Regions from separate parts of the Streptosporangium brasiliense genome, predicted to be linked through region 1. Evidence: riboswitches for the same ligand, from Rfam matches in the RefSeq annotation. Region 1 holds a riboswitch; each other region holds the start of a gene.
What was found. Region 1 has a riboswitch for cobalamin ahead of J2S55_RS40350 (ABC transporter substrate-binding protein). Riboswitches for the same ligand answer to the same signal wherever they lie in the genome.

Region 1 (4,192 bases):
GCGCTCGGGCGATGAGCACCCGCTGCTTCTCCCCGCCCGACAGCCGGTCGAAGGGCGCGTACGCCAGATCGGCCACGTCCAGGCGTTCCAGGGCGTCGGCGATGATCGCCCGGTCGTCGGGGGCGTCCCCGTCGAAGGCGCGCTTGTGCGGGGTGCGGCCCATGGCCACCACGTCGTAGACGCTCAGCTCGAAGTCGCCGCCGCTCTCCTGCAGCACCGCCGCCAGCCTGCGGGCCAGCCATCTGCCCGGCATCCGCCACACGTCGTACCCGTCGAGGAGCACCTGACCGGAGGTGGGGCGCTGCGCCCGGTACAGGGTGCGCAGCAGGGTCGACTTCCCTGCGCCGTTAGGACCGGCCAGGCCGAGCACCTCACCGGAGGGCACCTCCAGCGTCACATCGCGCACGAGGTCCTTGCCGTCGATGCGCACCGAAACCTGCCGTACGGTCAGCGCGGCCGCCCGCTCCGTCATCGCCTCTTTCGTCACGACCGCCTCCGCATCAGCCACATGAAGAACGGCCCGCCCACCAGCGCCGTGATGATCCCCACGGGGATCTCCTCGGGGGCGATCAGCGTCCGCGCGACCAGGTCGGCCACGATGAGGAACGCCGCCCCGAGCAGCGCCGTGGCCGGCAGCGCCCGCCGGTGGTCGGCCCCGACGAGCAGCCGTACGACGTGAGGCATGATCAGCCCGACGAACCCGATGGCGCCGCTGACCGCGACGATGGCGCCGATCATCACGGCCACCAGCACGAACAGCGCCGCCCTGAACCGGTGCACGTCCAGCCCCAGGGAGGCAGCCGCCTCCTCCCCGGCCAGCAGCAGGTTCAGCGGGCGGGAGACGCCCAGCAGGACGACGGTGCCCACCAGCACGGCCGCCGCGGGCACCCACACCATCGTCCACGTCGTCCCCGCCAGGCCACCCAGCATCCAGCGGACGGCCGACTGCGTCTTGTGCGGGTCGCTGGAGGTCACCATCAGGAAGCTGGCGACCGCCGACAGCACCTCGGCCATCGCCACCCCGGCCAGCACCAGGCGCATCGTGGTCATCCGCCCGCCCGACCGGGCCAGGAAGTAGACCGCGACCAGCGCCGCCAGCGCCCCCGCGAACGCGGCGACCGGCAGCGAGAACGCCCCGAAGAAGGTCAGGCCGAACACCACCACGGCCACCGCGCCGACGCTGGCCCCCGAGGAGACGCCCAGCAGCATCGGATCGGCCAGCGGGTTGCGCACCAGCGCCTGCAACGCCATCCCGCAGACCGACAACCCCGCGCCGATGACCCCGCACAGCAGCACACGCGGCAGCCGTACGTCCATGACGATGGTCTCCCGGACCGGAGCCCAGACCGGCTCGGCCAGCGCGGGATGGAGCCGGTGCAACAAGATGCCCCACACCTGCCCGGCGGGCAGGCTGATCGACCCGGCCGCGATCCCCGCCGTGGCCGCCCCGCTCAGCAACAGCGCGCACAACAGCAGCACCAGCAGGTACGGCAGGCCAGGGCGCCGCGCGAGAGGTGCGGTGACTCGGGCGTCGGCGGTCCGGGAGACCTTGGTCAGCTCGCTCACTTGAACCGGCCGGCATGGATCTGCCGGGCCAGCGACTCCACCGCCGACGGCGCCCGGACCCCGAGCACGACCGACGACAGCGGCAGCACCGCGAACCGCTGCTCCTTGATCGCCGGCACGTCCGCGAGCGCCGGGTTCGACAGCAGGAACCTCTTCTTGTCGGCCACCGGCTGGTCGCCGTAGTCGTAGATGACGATCCAGTCGGGCGCCCGCTCGGCGACCTGCTCGAACGACACGTCACCCCATGCCTTGTCCACGTCGGCGAACAGGTTCCGCGCGCCCGCCAGCGTGATGACGTCGTTGCCGACGCCCTTGCCGCCGGCGGTGAACGCGGTCTTGTCACCGCTGTCGTAGACGAACAGCTTGACCGGGCTCACCCCGGCGAGCTTCTCCTTGACCTGTGCCAGTGGCGCGCGCAGGCGGGTGATGAGGGACTCGGCCCGATCGCGCACACCGAAGATCGCGGCGACGTTGCGGATCTCCTGGTCCATCAGGTCCAGGGTCACCGGGCCGGTTGGGCAGTCCTCGATGTTGAGGTAGGTGTCGATCCCGGCCTTGCCCAGCGCGTCGCGGCTGCGGCCCTCCTTCTCGTCGAAGGTGCTGGAGAAGCCGCCGTAGACGAAGTCGGGCTCGGCAGCCAGCAGCGCCTCGTGAGAGGGGTACTCCTTGGCGAGCACCTTGATCCCGTTGTAGGCGGCCTGGTACTCGGGAAGGATCTTGTCATCGAGGTAGCCGGTGCCGATCATCGCCTGCTGTAGCCCCAGCGCCAGCATCACCTCGGTGGCGTGCTGGTTGAGCGAGACCGCCCGCCGCGGCGGGCGCTCGTACGTCGTCTTGACGCCGCAGTTGTCGATGGTGACCGGGAACCCCGCCGCGACCGGTGCGGTGGACGCCGCGGCGGAGGCCTTCACCTCAGCGGGCGCGCCGCCGCAGCCGGCGAGGAGTACGGCGGAGAGCAGCAGGGACAAAGGGCGTCTGCCCGTCATGGATGGTTCCTCTCACGGAATCTGCACCATGGGGCGGTCCTGTCGGAAGGCGGCGGAAACCGGCCCGGGAGACGTCTCCGGGCACGCGTCGGCGCACCGGCCACGCGGCACCGCCACGCGGCGCGCTGTTCATCGGCCCATCGGGCATGCCGACCCGCTCCTCTCCGGGGAGATCCGCCCCAGTTCTATCGAGGAGGCGACCGCGTGAGTCTCCTGGCTCTCGGGTCGAGGCTCGTCCCCGCCTTCCCACCCCGGAGTGGGGCAGTGGCCGTATGGGGATCCGCTCGCCGATCACAGTGGCGGTACCGCGCCGGATTCACACCGGCTTCCTCGACCGCGCTCGCCTTTCCGTCATCATTACACGAAGCCATCAATTCACTGAATACCGGTGATGTGGTGAATCGCATTCGGAGCACCGCACGGTTCTTCTCAGCCGGTCAGCGCGACGGAGGCGCCCGATCGGCCGGTCTACCCTTACGACGGCGGTGTCCGTTCAGCGCACCGGCTGGCTAGAATCCCGCTGTGGATGGTTCGTCCGTGCCCGACCGGGTGCGGACGTCGTAAGAGGGAACCCGGTGGGAATCCGGGACTGCCCCGCAGCGGTGAGTGGGAACGACCGCCGTCATACGCACTGGGCCTGTGGCCTGGGAAGCGACGGTCAGTAGGTCACGCCTTGTTCAGGTGTGGTGCCCGCGAGTCCGAAGACCTGCCTTCCGCCCGTGCACCGACCGGTGCGCGGTGGTTCGCGGCCTCGTGGGAGGGCCTGGGACGCGCCCGCAGGACCTGCCTGCTGTGCGCTTCTTCCTCCTGCCCGGCCGCATCCTGGCAATAGCGAGGGAAGCTGCCATGACAACGACGATCCTCGGGTATCCGCGCATCGGCGCGCACCGAGAGCTCAAATTCGTCACCGAGGAGTACTGGGCCGGGCGCGTCGGCGAAGAGGAACTGCAGTCCACGGCCTCGACGCTGCGGCGGGCGGTGTGGACCGAACTGCGGGACTCCGGCCTGGGGACGATCCCGTCGAACACCTTCTCCTTCTACGATCACGTGCTGGACACCAGCGTCATGGTCGACGCGGTCCCCGACCGGTACCGGGCGCTGTCCGGCCTGGAGCGGTATTTCGCGATGGCGCGCGGCACCGCAGACATCCCGGCGCTGGAGATGACCAAGTGGTTCGACACCAACTACCACTACATCGTCCCCGAGCTGTCCCTGGACGCCCGGCTCCGGCTCGCCGACGGCGCGCAGGCGAAGCCCGTGGCCGAGTACCTCGAGGCCAAGACCCTGGGGGTCGAGACCCGGCCGGTGCTGGTCGGCCCGCTGACCTACCTTCTGCTGGCCAAGGCCGCGCCGGGCTCGCCTGAGGGGTTCGTGCCGCTGGATCTGCTGGGCGCCCTGGTGGAGGTCTATGCCGAGCTGCTGGAGCGGCTCGCCGGAGCCGGCGCGCAGTGGGTGCAGCTGGACGAGCCGGCACTGGCCGGGGATCTCGGCGCGCGGGAGGTCGAAGCACTCGAGCGGGCCTACCGCCGCCTGGGCGGGCTGTCCAGCCGCCCGAAGATCCTGCTGGCCACCTACTTCGGCACCGTCGCGGCCGAGGCGTTGAAGGTGGTCGCCTCCACCGCGGTCGAGGCGATCGGGCT
Region 2 (4,192 bases), 1.1 Mb from region 1:
GCCGTCGACGTGCAGCAGGAAGTCGTCGAACTCGGCGTCGTGCGGGCGGTCCTCGATGCCCAGGTCGTGGTCGAGCCGGGCGGCCTGGATCAGGGTCCAGATCTGGGCGCGGATCGCGGGGAGCTTCGCCGGGTCCATCGCGGCGATGGAGGCGTGCTCGTCGAGAAGCTGCTCCAGCCGGGCCATGTCACCGTAGGTGTCGGCGCGGGCCATCGGCGGGACGAGGTGGTCGACCAGGGTGGCGTGAGCGCGGCGCTTGGCCTGGGTGCCCTCGCCGGGGTCGTTGACCAGGAAGGGATAGATCAGCGGCAGGTCGCCGAGCGCGGCGTCGGGGCCGCAGGAGGCCGACAGCCCGGCCGACTTGCCGGGCAGCCACTCCAGGTTGCCGTGCTTGCCCACGTGCACCACGGCGTGCGCGCCGAAGCCGTCGGCCAGCCACCGGTAGGCCGCCAGGTAGTGGTGGCTGGGCGGCAGGTCGGGGTCATGGTAGATCGCGATGGGGTTCTCGCCGAAGCCGCGCGGCGGCTGCACCATGACCACGACGTTCCCGGCGCGCAGCGCGGCCAGCACGATCTCGCCGTCCGGGTCGTGCGAGCTGTCCACGAACAGCTCGCCCGGCGCGGGCCCCCAGTGCTCCTCCATCCCGGCGCGCAGGTCCGCCGGGAGCGTGCCGTACCACTCGGCGTACCGGCCCGCCGCGATGCGCACCGGGTTGCCGGCGAGCCGCTCCTCGGTGAGCCAGTCGGGGTCCTGCCCGCCGGCCGCGATCAGCGCGTGGATCAGCGCGTCGCCGTCCTGCTCGGTCACGCCCGGCAGTTCGCCCTCGGCGCCGATGTCGTAGCCCCGCTCACGCATCACCGCCAGCAGCCGCACCAGGCTCGCCGGGGTGTCCAGGCCGACGGCGTTGCCGATCCGGGAGTGCTTGGTGGGATAGGCCGACAGCATCAGCACGATCCGCCGCTCACCGGCCGGGATGTGCCGGAGCGCGGCGTGCCGTACCGCGATGCCGGCCACCCGGGAGGCCCGCTCCGGGTCGGCGACGTAGACGGTCAGCCCGTCGTCGTCGATCTCCTTGAAGGAGAAGGGCACCGTGATGATCCGGCCGTCGAACTCGGGGATCGCGACCTGGGTCGCCGCGTCGAGCGGGGACAGGCCGTCGTCGCTGTCCTCCCAGGTGGACCGGCTGCTCGTCAGGCACAGGCCCTGCAGGATCGGCACGTCCAGCCCGGCGAGCGCGCCGACGTCCCAGGCCTCGTCGTCGCCGCCGGCCGACGCGGTGGCCGGGCGGGTGCCGCCGGCCGCGAGCACGGTCACCACCAGGGCGTCCACCGTGCCGAGGACCTCCAGCAGGCCGGGCTCCGCGCTGCGCAGCGAGGCGCAGTAGACGGGCAGTGCCCGGCCTCCCGCGTCCTCCACCGCCGAGCAGAGGGTCTCCACGAACGCGGTGTTCCCGGCGACGTGGTGGGCCCGGTAGTAGAGCACGCCGATGACCGGCCCGTCCTCACGGCGGGCCACGCGCTCCAGCACCCCCCAGCCGGGGGTGGGGGCGGGCGCGGCGAACCCGTGCCCGGTCAGCAGCAGGGTGTCGGACAGGAACCGGTGGAGCTCGGTGAGATTGGCCGGGCCGCCGTGGGCGAGGTAGGCGTGCGCCTCGGCGCAGACCCCGCCGGGAACGGTGGACAGCTCCATCAGCTCGGCGTCGGGCGCCTGCTCACCGCCGAGCACGACGACGGGCCGGGGCCCGGCGAGCAGGGCGTCCAGGCCCTCCTCCCAGGCGCGGCGGCCGCCGAGCAGCCGGACCACCACCAGGTCGGCGCCGTCGAGAAGGGGCGGCAGGTCAGCCGCGGCGAGCCGGGCGGGGTTGCCCAGCCGGTAGCCGGCGCCGCTCGCGCGGGCGCTGAGCAGGTCGGTGTCGGAGGTCGAGAGCAGGAGGATCACGCGCCGCACCCCCGCGGAGGCGGCGTGGTACGGCTCGGCGGGGCCACGGGGTGGCCCGGGAACGGCGAAAAGCGCACAGGGCTTCCTCCCTCGGGGTCCTCGCCCCGGGTCGTCGTCGGCTACGACGGCTGGAGTCTCCTGGCTCCCGGATCGATGCTCCCCCCGGCCTTCCCGTCCGTCTCCGGACAGTGGCCTGAGTGGGGTTCGCTCCCCGGTCACAGTGGCGGGACCGCGCCGGTTTCACACCGGCTTCCTCCCTTGCCGTCGCCAACGATCAGACTACGGCAGCCCCGCTCATTGCAAGAAACTGGCTTAACATCCTCTCCGTGGTCATTGGCGACTTTTCCGGACGATCGCGACTCGACGCATGTCCCGGGGCGCTCCAGGTGCATGCCGCGGCCGACGGCGGCCTGGCGCGGATCCGCGTCCCCGGCGGCCGGCTGACGGCCTCCCAGCTGCGCGGACTCGCCGACGCGGCGGCCGTCCACGGGACCGGCGTCATCGAGCTGACCTCCCGTGCGAACGTCCAGGTGCGCGGGCTCGGCGAGGGGGACGGATTCGCGGCGCGCATGGCGGAGGCCGGGCTGCTGCCCTCGTCCACCCACGAACGGATCCGCAACGTCCTGGCCTCCCCGCTGACCGGCTGCGACGCGGAGGGGATCCTCGACGTCGGTCCGCTGGTCTCCGAGCTGGACCGGCGGCTGTGCGCCCGGCCGGGCCTGGCCGGCCTGCCGGGGCGGTTCCTGTTCGCCCTCGACGACGGCCGGGGGGACGTGGCCTGGCTCGGCCCCGACGCCGGGATGCTGCCGACCGGCCCGGAGGAGGCCGCCCTCGTCCTCGCGGGCGCCGACAGCGGCCTGCGCGTGCCGGTGACCTCGGCGGTCACCGCCCTGCTCGCCGCGGCCGAGGCGTTCCTGGCCGAGCTCGCCGCCCGGGGCGTGCATGCCTGGCGGATCGGTGAGCTGCCCGGCGGCGCGGAGCCGGTCGCGGCCCGGGTCCGCGCCACCCTGGAGACCGGAGGGGCCGGCCCGGTACGGCTCCGCCCGCCCGCGGAACGCGTCCGGACCCCGCCGCCGGCCGTGGCGGGGGGACCGGTGGGAGCCGTCCGGCAGCCCGGCGGGCGGGTGGCCCTGGGCGTCGCGGTGCCGCTGGGCCGGCTGACCCCTGCCCAGGCGGAGCTCCTGGCCGGCCTGGCCTCCGCCGACGGGGTACGGCTGACGCCGTGGCGGGGCGTGGTCCTGCCCGGTCTGGCCCGCGTGGACCTCCCCCGGGCAGTCGCCCGGCTGACGGAGGCCGGCCTGGTCACCGACCCCGACTCCCCGTGGATCGGCGTGACGGCCTGCACCGGCCGCCCCGGCTGCGCCAAATCCCTGGCCGACGTGCAGGCCGACGCGGCCCGCGCCACCGTGCCCGCCGGGGACGGGGCCGCCGGGACGCCGGGGACGGTCGCCCCCCGTGCGGCGGACCGGCCGCGCACCGGTACGCTCCCCGTGCACTGGGCGGGCTGCGACAGGCGCTGCGGTCGCCCCCGGGGGCGGGTCGCGGACGTGGTCGCCACCGGCGACGGCTACCGCGTGAACCTCAACGGCCGGAGCCTGAACTGTACGGACATCGAAGAGACCACGGCCGCGGTGACGGCCGCCAGAGGGGGATCGTGACCGACTACGTCCGCGACGGCGCGGAGATCTACCGCCGCTCCTTCGCCACCATCCGCGCCGAGACGGATCTGAGCGGCCTGCCCCCGGACGTCGCCCAGGTGGCGGTCCGGATGATCCACGCCTGCGGGATGGTCGACCTGGTCGCCGACCTCGGCTGGTCGCCCGGCGTCGTGGCGTCGGCGCGCGCGGCCCTGCGGGCGGGCGCGCCGGTGCTGTGCGACGCGATGATGGTCGCCTCCGGGGTGACCCGCCGCCGCCTGCCCGCCGGCAACGAGGTGATCTGCACGCTGGGCGAGCCGGGCGTGCCGGAGCTCGCCGCACGGCTGGGCACCACCCGCAGCGCCGCCGCGCTGGAGCTGTGGCGCGACCGGCTGGAGGGCTCCGTGGTCGCGATCGGGAACGCGCCGACCGCGCTGTTCCGGCTGCTGGAGATGGTCGAGGAGGGCGCCGGCCGGCCGGCCGCCGTGCTCGGGATCCCGGTCGGCTTCATCGGCGCCGCCGAGTCCAAGCAGGCCCTCGCCGAGCACCCGGCGGGTCTGGAACACCTGGTCGTGCACGGCCGCCGGGGTGGGAGTGCGATGACCGCGGCCGCGGTC
Region 3 (4,192 bases), 270 kb from region 1:
CCCTCTCCCGGCCATACCAACCTTCCGGGAAGGGGTGCGCCCTTGGGCCACGATGGTAGACACGGGTCATGCGGCCCAGACCAGGTCAAGTTCTGCACTTCTCCGAGGACCCGGAGATCACCCGATTTGTCCCCCACGTGGCAACCACCGCACAAGAACCGGAGGCATATGTGTGGGCTGTGTCGGCCGATCGCTGCCCCGACTACTGGTTTCCCCGCCAGTGCCCGCGCGCCATGGCCTGGACCGTGCCGGACACGACGGACGCCGACCGGGAACGGATCATCGGTGCCGGCTGCGGGCGGCGCATCCATGCGATCGAGTACGGCTGGCTGGAGGCGTTCTTGACCGTGCGCCTGTACGGCTACCGCCTGCCCGCCGAGAAGTTCGTCCCGATCGGTGAGCCGGTGCCGAACGCGATGGTCGCCACCGAGCCCGTCGAACCGCTCGGCCCGCCCGAACCGGTCGGCAGCCTGCTCCAGCTGCACGAGGAGGCCGGGATCCAGCTCAGAGTGCTGGACAACCTCTGGGCGTTTTGGGATGCGGTGACCACCAGCTCTCTGGGCTGGAGCGGCATCCGCCTGCGCAATGCCCGCCCCAGGCCGGCCAGAACAGGCTGACGCCCCCGACGCCCACGTCCCGGTGGTCGCTCCCCCACCGGCAGCGGAGGCCGGCCGCTAGACCTAGCGGGTCCCCTGGACCCTGACCCCCCGCCCACCTGCGTTCCAGCACCTGGAGGGCATCGCGCCGAGGCCGGTCAGGCCTCAGGACCCGTGCGACAGTCCCGGCTCGGGAGGCGGGTGACACTCCGGCTAGCTGACCTGTTGCTCTCCGACGCCTATTGAATCGGAAACTTGTGGTCCGGTAAGAGGTCGGTGGACGAGCGGCTCATCTCCTGCTTCGTGATCGTCGTGCTCACCGGTGCTTTCCTGGCGTTCTTCCACACGCCGAGCGACCAGGTGAGCCATGACGGCGCCCAGGTGATCTATGACGGCTCCTACGAGCCGCTGCGCGGCGTCATGATGGCCGAGGCCTATGCCTCGGCGCTGCAGCTCAGCTTCGACGTGGCCGGCGGCGTGCTCGTGCAGCTGCTTCACCAGTGGTCGTCGGTGCTCCTGCTCGCGGGGATCGTGGTGCGCACGGCGCTCAGCGGCGTGTTCCTCCGGTGGCTGCCCGGGATCGCGCTGCTCGGCCTGGGGGCGCTCAACATGGTCATCGGCTTCACACTGGCCGGGGAGCCGTTCGCCGAAAAGACCATGGGGGGCGTGCCGGCCCTGTGGCGGTACGGCGCGCACCTGCTGCTGGCGCTCGCCATTGCGGCCGCTGCGGTGCTCGCCTGGCGACAGGCGGGCGGTCGACGCCCCAGGGCGCTCCACGTCGTGGTGATCTGCCTGGGGCTCGTGCCGCTGCTGCTTGTGGGGGCTGTCGTAGCCCCCGGTTGGAGTGTTCACAAGTAGATCCGGCCTGGGGTGGAGCAGGCATTGAGAAGATCGCTTCCCGGCATCTCTGTGATCGTTTCCCGGGGTTATGAGGGTGTCGGCTCGGTATATTCCCTGAGATGTTGCTCTTGGTCCGCCATGCCATGCCTGCCTACGGTCCGACCGTCCCACCGCACGAATGGCCGCTCGGCACTGAGGGGTGGCAGGCGGCTCAGCGGCTGATCGCCCGTCTGCCCAAAGACGCCTGCCTTGTCTCCAGCGACGAGCCGAAGGCCTGGCAGACTCTGGGCGGCGACGACACGGTCACGCGTGATCGACGGTTCAACGAGGTCACCCGCGTGGAGCCGTGGGAGGGTAACTACCGCGAGTTGCGGCGCGCCTATGTGGAAGGCGCGGATCATGCTGACTGGGAGCCGCGGGCCGAGGTCGCCAAGCGCTTCGACGATGGGATCACCGAGCATCTCGCACTTGCCAGCGGGCGCCCACTCGTGGTGGCGGCACATGGCATGGCGATGACTGTTTGGGTGAAGGTGCGCCTGGGCCTGCAGAGCCCTGGCGACTTCTGGGCGGACCTCCGCTTTCCTGATGCGCATCTCGTTGATCTGGACTTGGGTACCGTCGAGCGAGCCTTGGCCCTCTGAACATCACCGGAAGGCCTCCGTCCGTAATTCGGCGACGGTGACGTCGACCGCGGTCCCTATGGCGCCCTGGCGCGGACACGGAGGTTCCGCGGGGCTCTCACCCCGTACGGTGGTCTCCCCTTTCGCTGGAATGCCCGGGGGGGACGGTCCTTATCGCATGATCCCTGGCCGTCGCCGGGTGAGCGGCGCGGTGAGGTCGGGAATCCGCTAGCGTACTGAGCGGCGAAACTGTTGCAAGGTGCCTCGCGTCGGTGAGGAGAATCGGGAAGCCGGTGTGATTCCGGCACGGGCCCGCCGCGGTGACCGGGGAGCCGCCGCCCACGCGCGCATGCGCAGCCACTGGCCCGCGAGGGCTGGGAAGGCGGGTGGTCAGGCGTCGATCCGGGAGTCCGAAGACCGGCCTTGCGCTCACAGCCCCTTGAAGGGGCACGAACGCAGCGGGAGCCTGCCCATGGACAGCCAGCTTTACGACGTCATCCACCGCCGCCGTGACGTGCGCGCGCAGTTCACCGGTGAACCCGTCCCCGACGAGGCCCTGCACCGGATCCTGTCTGCGGCCCACGCCGCGCCCAGCGTCGGTCTCTCCCAGCCCTGGGACTTCATCGTCGTGCGCGACCCCGCCGTCCGCGCCGCGTTCCACGGACACGTCCAGCATGAACGCGCGGTCTTCGCCGCGACCCTTGACGCCTCCGCCGTACGGCGGTTCGCCCGGATCAAGATCGAAGGAGTGCTGGAGTCCACACTGTCGATCGTGGTCACCTATGACCCGGATCGGGGCGGCCCCACCGTTCTCGGCCGCCACGCCATCGCCGACGCGGGCCTGTACTCGGTGTGCCTGGCCATCCAGAATCTCTGGCTGGCCGCCACCGCCGAGAATCTCGGTGTCGGCTGGGTGTCGTTCTACCGCGAGCCGTTCCTGAACGACCTTCTCGCCATCCCCGCGCCGATCCGCCCCGTCGCGTGGCTGTGCGTGGGGCCGGTGACCCACCTGGAGACCGCCCCCGACCTCGAGCGGAACGGCTGGCGGGATCGGCGCCCCCTGTGGGCCGCCGTCCACCACGACCGCTGGAGTTCCGGTCTCCACGGCCGCCCTCATCCCGATCGAGCCGAACGCTCCTCCACGCATCCCGATCGAACGGGAATGAGCTGAACGCTCCTCCACGGACGACGGCCTTCCCCGCCTTTCGGGACTTCGCGGGTTCCTCTCGTGACTTTTCGCGGATGACCGGCGATCCGGCCGCCCGGAAACGCGTCGCGTCACGCCGGTGTGATCACGGTTCAGACGGCTCGCCCACCTCGGCGACCAGCTGCGAGACGGTGACGCGACGCGTTCTCAGCATGCGCCGGTGGCGGAGGTGTCCGGCCCCGTGTCGCCGAGGGAGACGAGCAGGCGGCGCAGGAGCACGGTGATCTGGTCGCGGTCGGCGGAGCTCAGGCCCTCCAGGAGCCGCCGCTCGTTGGCGACGTGATGCTCGACGAGCCTGTTGACCAGGCTCAGCCCTTGATCGGTGAGGGAGATCAGGACGCGGCGCCGATGGGCCGGATCGACGGCGCGGTCGACCAGGCCCTTTTTCTCGAGCCGGTCGATGCGGTTGGTCAGGGCGGCCGAGCTGACCATCGCCGCCGTGCTGAGTTCGCCGGCGTTGAGGACGTGGGGAGGCCCGGAGCGCAGCAGGGTGGCCAGCACATCGAACTCCCAGGGCTCGATGTCGTACGCGGACAAGTGGTCCCTGATGGCGCGTTCGAGGAGGCGGGAGACCCGGGACAGGCGACCGATGATCTCCATCGGTGAGCAGTCCAGATCGGGGCGCGCCGTCTGCCACTGGCTGATGATCACGTCCACTCCGTCGTGGAGTCCGTCGGTCGTCATCGTGAGTCCTGTCCTGAGCTGTCCTGAGCGTGGCTTTGTACAGAGGCTAACACTTAGACATCGAAGGATTTGACACTTGCGAACGCAGTGATTTAAGTTTTCGACATCGAAATTTTCGAGGGGAGACTTTGATGAAGATCTTGCTTATCGGTGCCGGCGGTTACCTCGGCTCGGCGGTCGCGGACCACCTGGACGAGGCCGGACATCAGATCGTCGAACTGACCCGCGCCACCGACGACCGCCCG
Region 4 (4,192 bases), 1.9 Mb from region 1:
CCTGCTGTCGATCCCGCTCCAGCTCCTGGCCTACCACGCGGCCGTGGCGCTGGAGCGGGATGTGGACAAGCCTCGCAACCTGGCCAAGAGCGTCACGGTGGAGTAGAGCCCCCTTGAGCTGCCTGATGGCAGTAAGACCCCCCAATGTGTGACACAAAGTGACGTGTCTGTAACCTGAAGTATTGGGGGGTCTGGGGGAAGGGGCGCTTATGTACCGTAGGCGGTTCTTCGCGCTCGCCCTGGGGGTCATGGTCGCCGGCGGCTGCGGTGGCTGCGGCGGGGCGGCGGACCCCCGCGTGCCGCTGGCGGGACGGCTGACCGTCATCGCGCCCGCCGCCCGCGGGCAGGGCTGGGACCGGGCCGCCCGCGCGCTGGCCGCGGTGCTGACCGGCGACGGGCTGGCGCGGAAGGTCGAGGTGGGCAACTACCCGGGCAGCCTGGGCGCCGCCGCGCTGGGGGCGTTCGCCGCCGCCCACGACCCGTTCACGTACGCGGGCAGGCTGCTGCTCACCGGGATGCCGATGGTGGCCGGCGCGGAGATCGCCAACACCGCCTCCGTGGTGGAGTCCACCACCCCCCTGGCCCGCCTGGTCGGCGACTGGGCGGCCCTGGTCGTCCCGGAGAACTCCCGCCTGCGCACCTTCGAGAACCTCGCCGCGGTGCTCCGCCGCGACCCGGCCGGGCTGACGGTGGGCGGCCGGATGGAGGGCGGCTCCGACCACGTGCTCTACGGCATGATCGGCAAATGCCTGGGGGTGGACACCCGGCTGCTGGACTACGCCGGCTACTCCAGCGGGGCCGAGGGCGTGCACGCCCTCCACGACGGCAGGGTGGCCGCGCTGCTGGGCTCCGCCCGCTCCTTCGTGCCCGAGATCGCCGAGGGCCGGCTGCGGCCGCTGGTGGTCTCCTCCGCCGAGCGGATCGACGGGATCGACGCCCCGACGCTGATGGAGCTGGACGTCCGGCTGGAGTACACCGACTGGTGCGGCGTGCTCGGCCCCCGCGGCATGAGCTCCGACGACAGGGACGTGGCCGTCGCCCTGTGCGACCGCGTCGACGCCTCGTCCCGCTGGCGGGCGATCTGCGCGGCCAACGGCTGGAACCGGGTCTATCTGAGCGGGGACGACTTCCGCCAGTGGCTCGTCACGGAGACGCGCCGGACCCGGGAAGTGCTCGACGAGCTCGGACTGCTGAGCACCATCGGCACAAGCTGTTGGGGTAGTTGCGTCCGGCAGCACTACATGTAGGATCCTGCTCGTTGCTGGTTCGCCCCTCTGGGGGTGAGGCAAGAGGGAACCCGGTGAGATTCCGGGACTGCCCCGCAGCGGTGAACGGGAACGAAAGCCGTCATGGAGCACTGGGCGCACCTGCCTGGGAAGCGACGGCCGGTAGGCATGCGCCAGACGCCCGTGAGTCCGAAGACCTGCCGGCGACGTGTGGAGAGGGAGCCGAGCCGGGCACCGAGGGACGCGTGGAGCGGCCCGGAGCGTGCCGGGTGAGGCGGACCCGACCACGGAGATCGTTCAGGGCCTCGAGGGAGGGCCCGCGTGATGAGGCGTCCGGCGTGCCCGGGGCCGTTCTCTGCGCGTGCGCCCTTCCGGCGAGAGCCGTACGGGGAATTCGAGCGCGCGAGGGGTAGCACGTGACACAGACCTTGGTCGACGTCGCCAAGGAGACCGGCAACGGCCCGGTCGACCGCCGGCTGGCCATCGAGGAGGCCGCCGCCCGGGTGATCGCCGACCCGGAGAACTCCAAGATCGCCGCTGGGCTGCTGGCGGAGCTGATCGCCGAGGAGGCCGCCGGGCACGGCGTCCGGACCTTCTCCGAGTCCGTCGCCGCGACCCACGCGGCCGGGCTGATCCAGGACGGGCTGGCCGCCTTCGTGGCCGCCAACGCCGCGGCGCTGGACGCGCTGGTGGACGGGGCGGCCGACGGCCGGTTCGAATACTTCGGGCTGCGCACGGTCTACGACCGCTACCTGCTGCGCCACCCGCAGACCCGCAAGGTCCTGGAGCGCCCGCAGCACTTCTTCCTCCGGGTGGCCTGCGGCCTGTCGGAGACGGTGGAGGAGGCCGGCGAGCTCTACGCGCTCATGTCCACCCTGTCCTACCTGCCGAGCTCGCCCACCCTGTTCAACTCCGGCTCGCGCAGGCCCCAGCTGTCGTCCTGCTTCCTGCTCGACTCGCCCCGTGACGAGCTGGAGGCGATCTACGAGCGCTACGGGCAGGTCGCGCGGCTGTCGAAGTACGCCGGCGGGATCGGCATCTCCTGGACCCGGGTCCGCTCGCGGGGCTCGCTGATCCGGGGCACCAACGGCCACTCCAACGGCATCGTGCCGTGGCTGCGCACGCTGGACTCCAGCGTCGCCGCGGTCAACCAGGGCGGCCGCCGCAAGGGCGCGGCCTGCGTCTACCTGGAGACCTGGCACGCCGACATCGAGGAGTTCCTCGAACTGCGCGACAACACCGGCGAGGAGGCCCGCCGCACGCACAACCTGAACCTGGCCAACTGGATCCCCGACGAGTTCATGCGCCGGGTCGAGGCCGACGGCATGTGGTCGCTGTTCGACCCCAAGGAGGTCCCGCACCTCACCGACCTGTACGGCGCCGCCTTCGACGAGGCCTACCGGGCCGCCGAGGCCGAGGGCCGCTCCGTCAAGCAGATCCCGGCCCGGTCCCTGTACGGCCGGATGATGCGCACCCTGGCCCAGACCGGCAACGGCTGGATGACCTTCAAGGACGCCGCCAACCGGACCTCCAACCAGACGGCCCGCCCGGAGAACGTCATCCACCTGTCGAACCTCTGCACCGAGATCCTGGAGGTCACCAACGACGCCGAGACGGCCGTCTGCAACCTGGGCTCGATCAATCTCGCCGCCCACCTGGACGGCCAGGACGTCGACTGGCCGCGGCTGCGCCGGACCGTCCGCACCGCCGTGCGGTTCCTGGACCGGACCATCGACCTGGGCTTCTACCCGACCCCGGAGGCCGAGGCGGCCAACCGGAAGTGGCGGCCGATCGGCCTGGGCGTGATGGGCCTGGCGGATGTGTTCTTCACGCTGCGGCTGCCGTTCGACTCCCCGCAGGCGCTGGAGCTGTCCACCCGCATCTCCGAGGAGATCGCGCTGGCCGCCTACGGCACCTCCGCGGACCTGGCCGTCGAGCGGGGCCGCCACCCCTCCTACGACGAGACCAGGGCCGCCGGCGGCGTGCTCCACCCCGACCACTACGGGGCCGGCGGCTCGCCGGAGTGGACGCGCCTCAGGGAGCGGATCGCCGAGTCCGGCCTCCGCAACTCGTTGATGATCGCGATCGCGCCCACGGCCACCATCGCCTCCATCGCGGGCTGCTACGAGTGCATCGAGCCCCAGGTCTCCAACGTCTTCAAGCGCGAGACCCTGTCGGGAGAGTTCCTCCAGGTCAACCGCTATCTGGTCCGTGACCTGCAGGCCCGGGGCCGGTGGACCCCGCAGATCCGGGACGCGATCAAGCGGGCCGACGGCTCCGTCCAGGACGTCCCCGGCATGCCCGACGACCTCAAGGCGCTCTACCGGACCGCCTGGGAGCTGCCGCAGAAGGCGCTGATCGACCTGGCCGCGGCGCGCACGCCGTACATCGACCAGTCGCAGTCGCTGAACCTGTTCATGGCCACGCCGACCATCGGCAAGCTCTCCTCGATGTACGCCTACGCGTGGAAGTCCGGCCTCAAGACCACCTACTACCTGCGCTCCCGGCCGGCGACCCGGATCGCGCAGACCACCGTGGCCCAGGCCGCGCCCGACGCGGAGGCCGTCGCGTGCTCGCTGGAGAACCCCGAGTACTGCGAAGCCTGCCAGTAGCCACCTCCCCGAAAGGCACTCCCTGATGCTGCTCGACCCTGGCATGGACCTCACCCTGAGGCCCATGCGCTACCCGGAGTTCTACGAGCGCTACCGGGCCGCGATCCGCAACACCTGGACCGTCGAGGAGGTGGACCTCAACTCCGACCTGGCGGACCTGGCGAAGATGACGCCGGAGGAGCGCCACCTGATCAACCGCCTCGTCGCGTTCTTCGCGACCGGCGACTCGATCGTGGCCAACAACCTGGTGCTCAACCTCTACCAGCACGTCAACGCGCCCGAGGCGCGCCTGTATCTCAGCAGGCAGCTCTTCGAGGAGGCGGTGCACGTCCAGTTCTACCTGACCCTGCTGGA

Region 2: linked by a shared signal. The riboswitch ahead of cobN (cobaltochelatase subunit CobN) and the one ahead of J2S55_RS40350 (ABC transporter substrate-binding protein) in region 1 are both predicted to bind cobalamin.
Region 3: linked by a shared signal. The riboswitch ahead of bluB (5,6-dimethylbenzimidazole synthase) and the one ahead of J2S55_RS40350 (ABC transporter substrate-binding protein) in region 1 are both predicted to bind cobalamin.
Region 4: linked by a shared signal. The riboswitch ahead of J2S55_RS31725 (ribonucleoside-diphosphate reductase subunit alpha) and the one ahead of J2S55_RS40350 (ABC transporter substrate-binding protein) in region 1 are both predicted to bind cobalamin.

Annotation. Positions count from the first base shown of each region.
Region 1 is NZ_JAUSRB010000002.1:6,919,303-6,923,494, reverse strand. It holds gene J2S55_RS40360 (ABC transporter ATP-binding protein) at 1-472, opposite strand, end outside; gene J2S55_RS40355 (FecCD family ABC transporter permease) at 484-1,566, opposite strand; gene J2S55_RS40350 (ABC transporter substrate-binding protein) at 1,563-2,552, opposite strand; cobalamin riboswitch at 2,739-2,932, opposite strand; cobalamin riboswitch at 3,063-3,280, shown strand; gene metE (5-methyltetrahydropteroyltriglutamate--homocysteine S-methyltransferase) at 3,399-4,192, shown strand, end outside.
Region 2 is NZ_JAUSRB010000002.1:5,785,693-5,789,884, reverse strand. It holds gene cobN (cobaltochelatase subunit CobN) at 1-1,938, opposite strand, end outside; cobalamin riboswitch at 2,053-2,241, opposite strand; gene cobG (precorrin-3B synthase) at 2,265-3,596, shown strand; gene J2S55_RS34970 (precorrin-8X methylmutase) at 3,593-4,192, shown strand, end outside.
Region 3 is NZ_JAUSRB010000002.1:7,185,560-7,189,751, forward strand. It holds gene J2S55_RS41735 (DUF6886 family protein) at 69-617, shown strand; gene J2S55_RS41740 (cytochrome b family protein) at 852-1,454, shown strand; gene J2S55_RS41745 (histidine phosphatase family protein) at 1,556-2,077, shown strand; cobalamin riboswitch at 2,302-2,496, shown strand; gene bluB (5,6-dimethylbenzimidazole synthase) at 2,529-3,227, shown strand; gene J2S55_RS41755 (MarR family winged helix-turn-helix transcriptional regulator) at 3,411-3,947, opposite strand; gene J2S55_RS41760 (NAD-dependent epimerase/dehydratase family protein) at 4,079-4,192, shown strand, end outside.
Region 4 is NZ_JAUSRB010000002.1:5,065,661-5,069,852, forward strand. It holds gene glmS (glutamine--fructose-6-phosphate transaminase (isomerizing)) at 1-106, shown strand, start outside; gene J2S55_RS31720 (Bug family tripartite tricarboxylate transporter substrate binding protein) at 210-1,247, shown strand; cobalamin riboswitch at 1,246-1,445, shown strand; gene J2S55_RS31725 (ribonucleoside-diphosphate reductase subunit alpha) at 1,643-3,838, shown strand; gene J2S55_RS31730 (ribonucleotide-diphosphate reductase subunit beta) at 3,864-4,192, shown strand, end outside.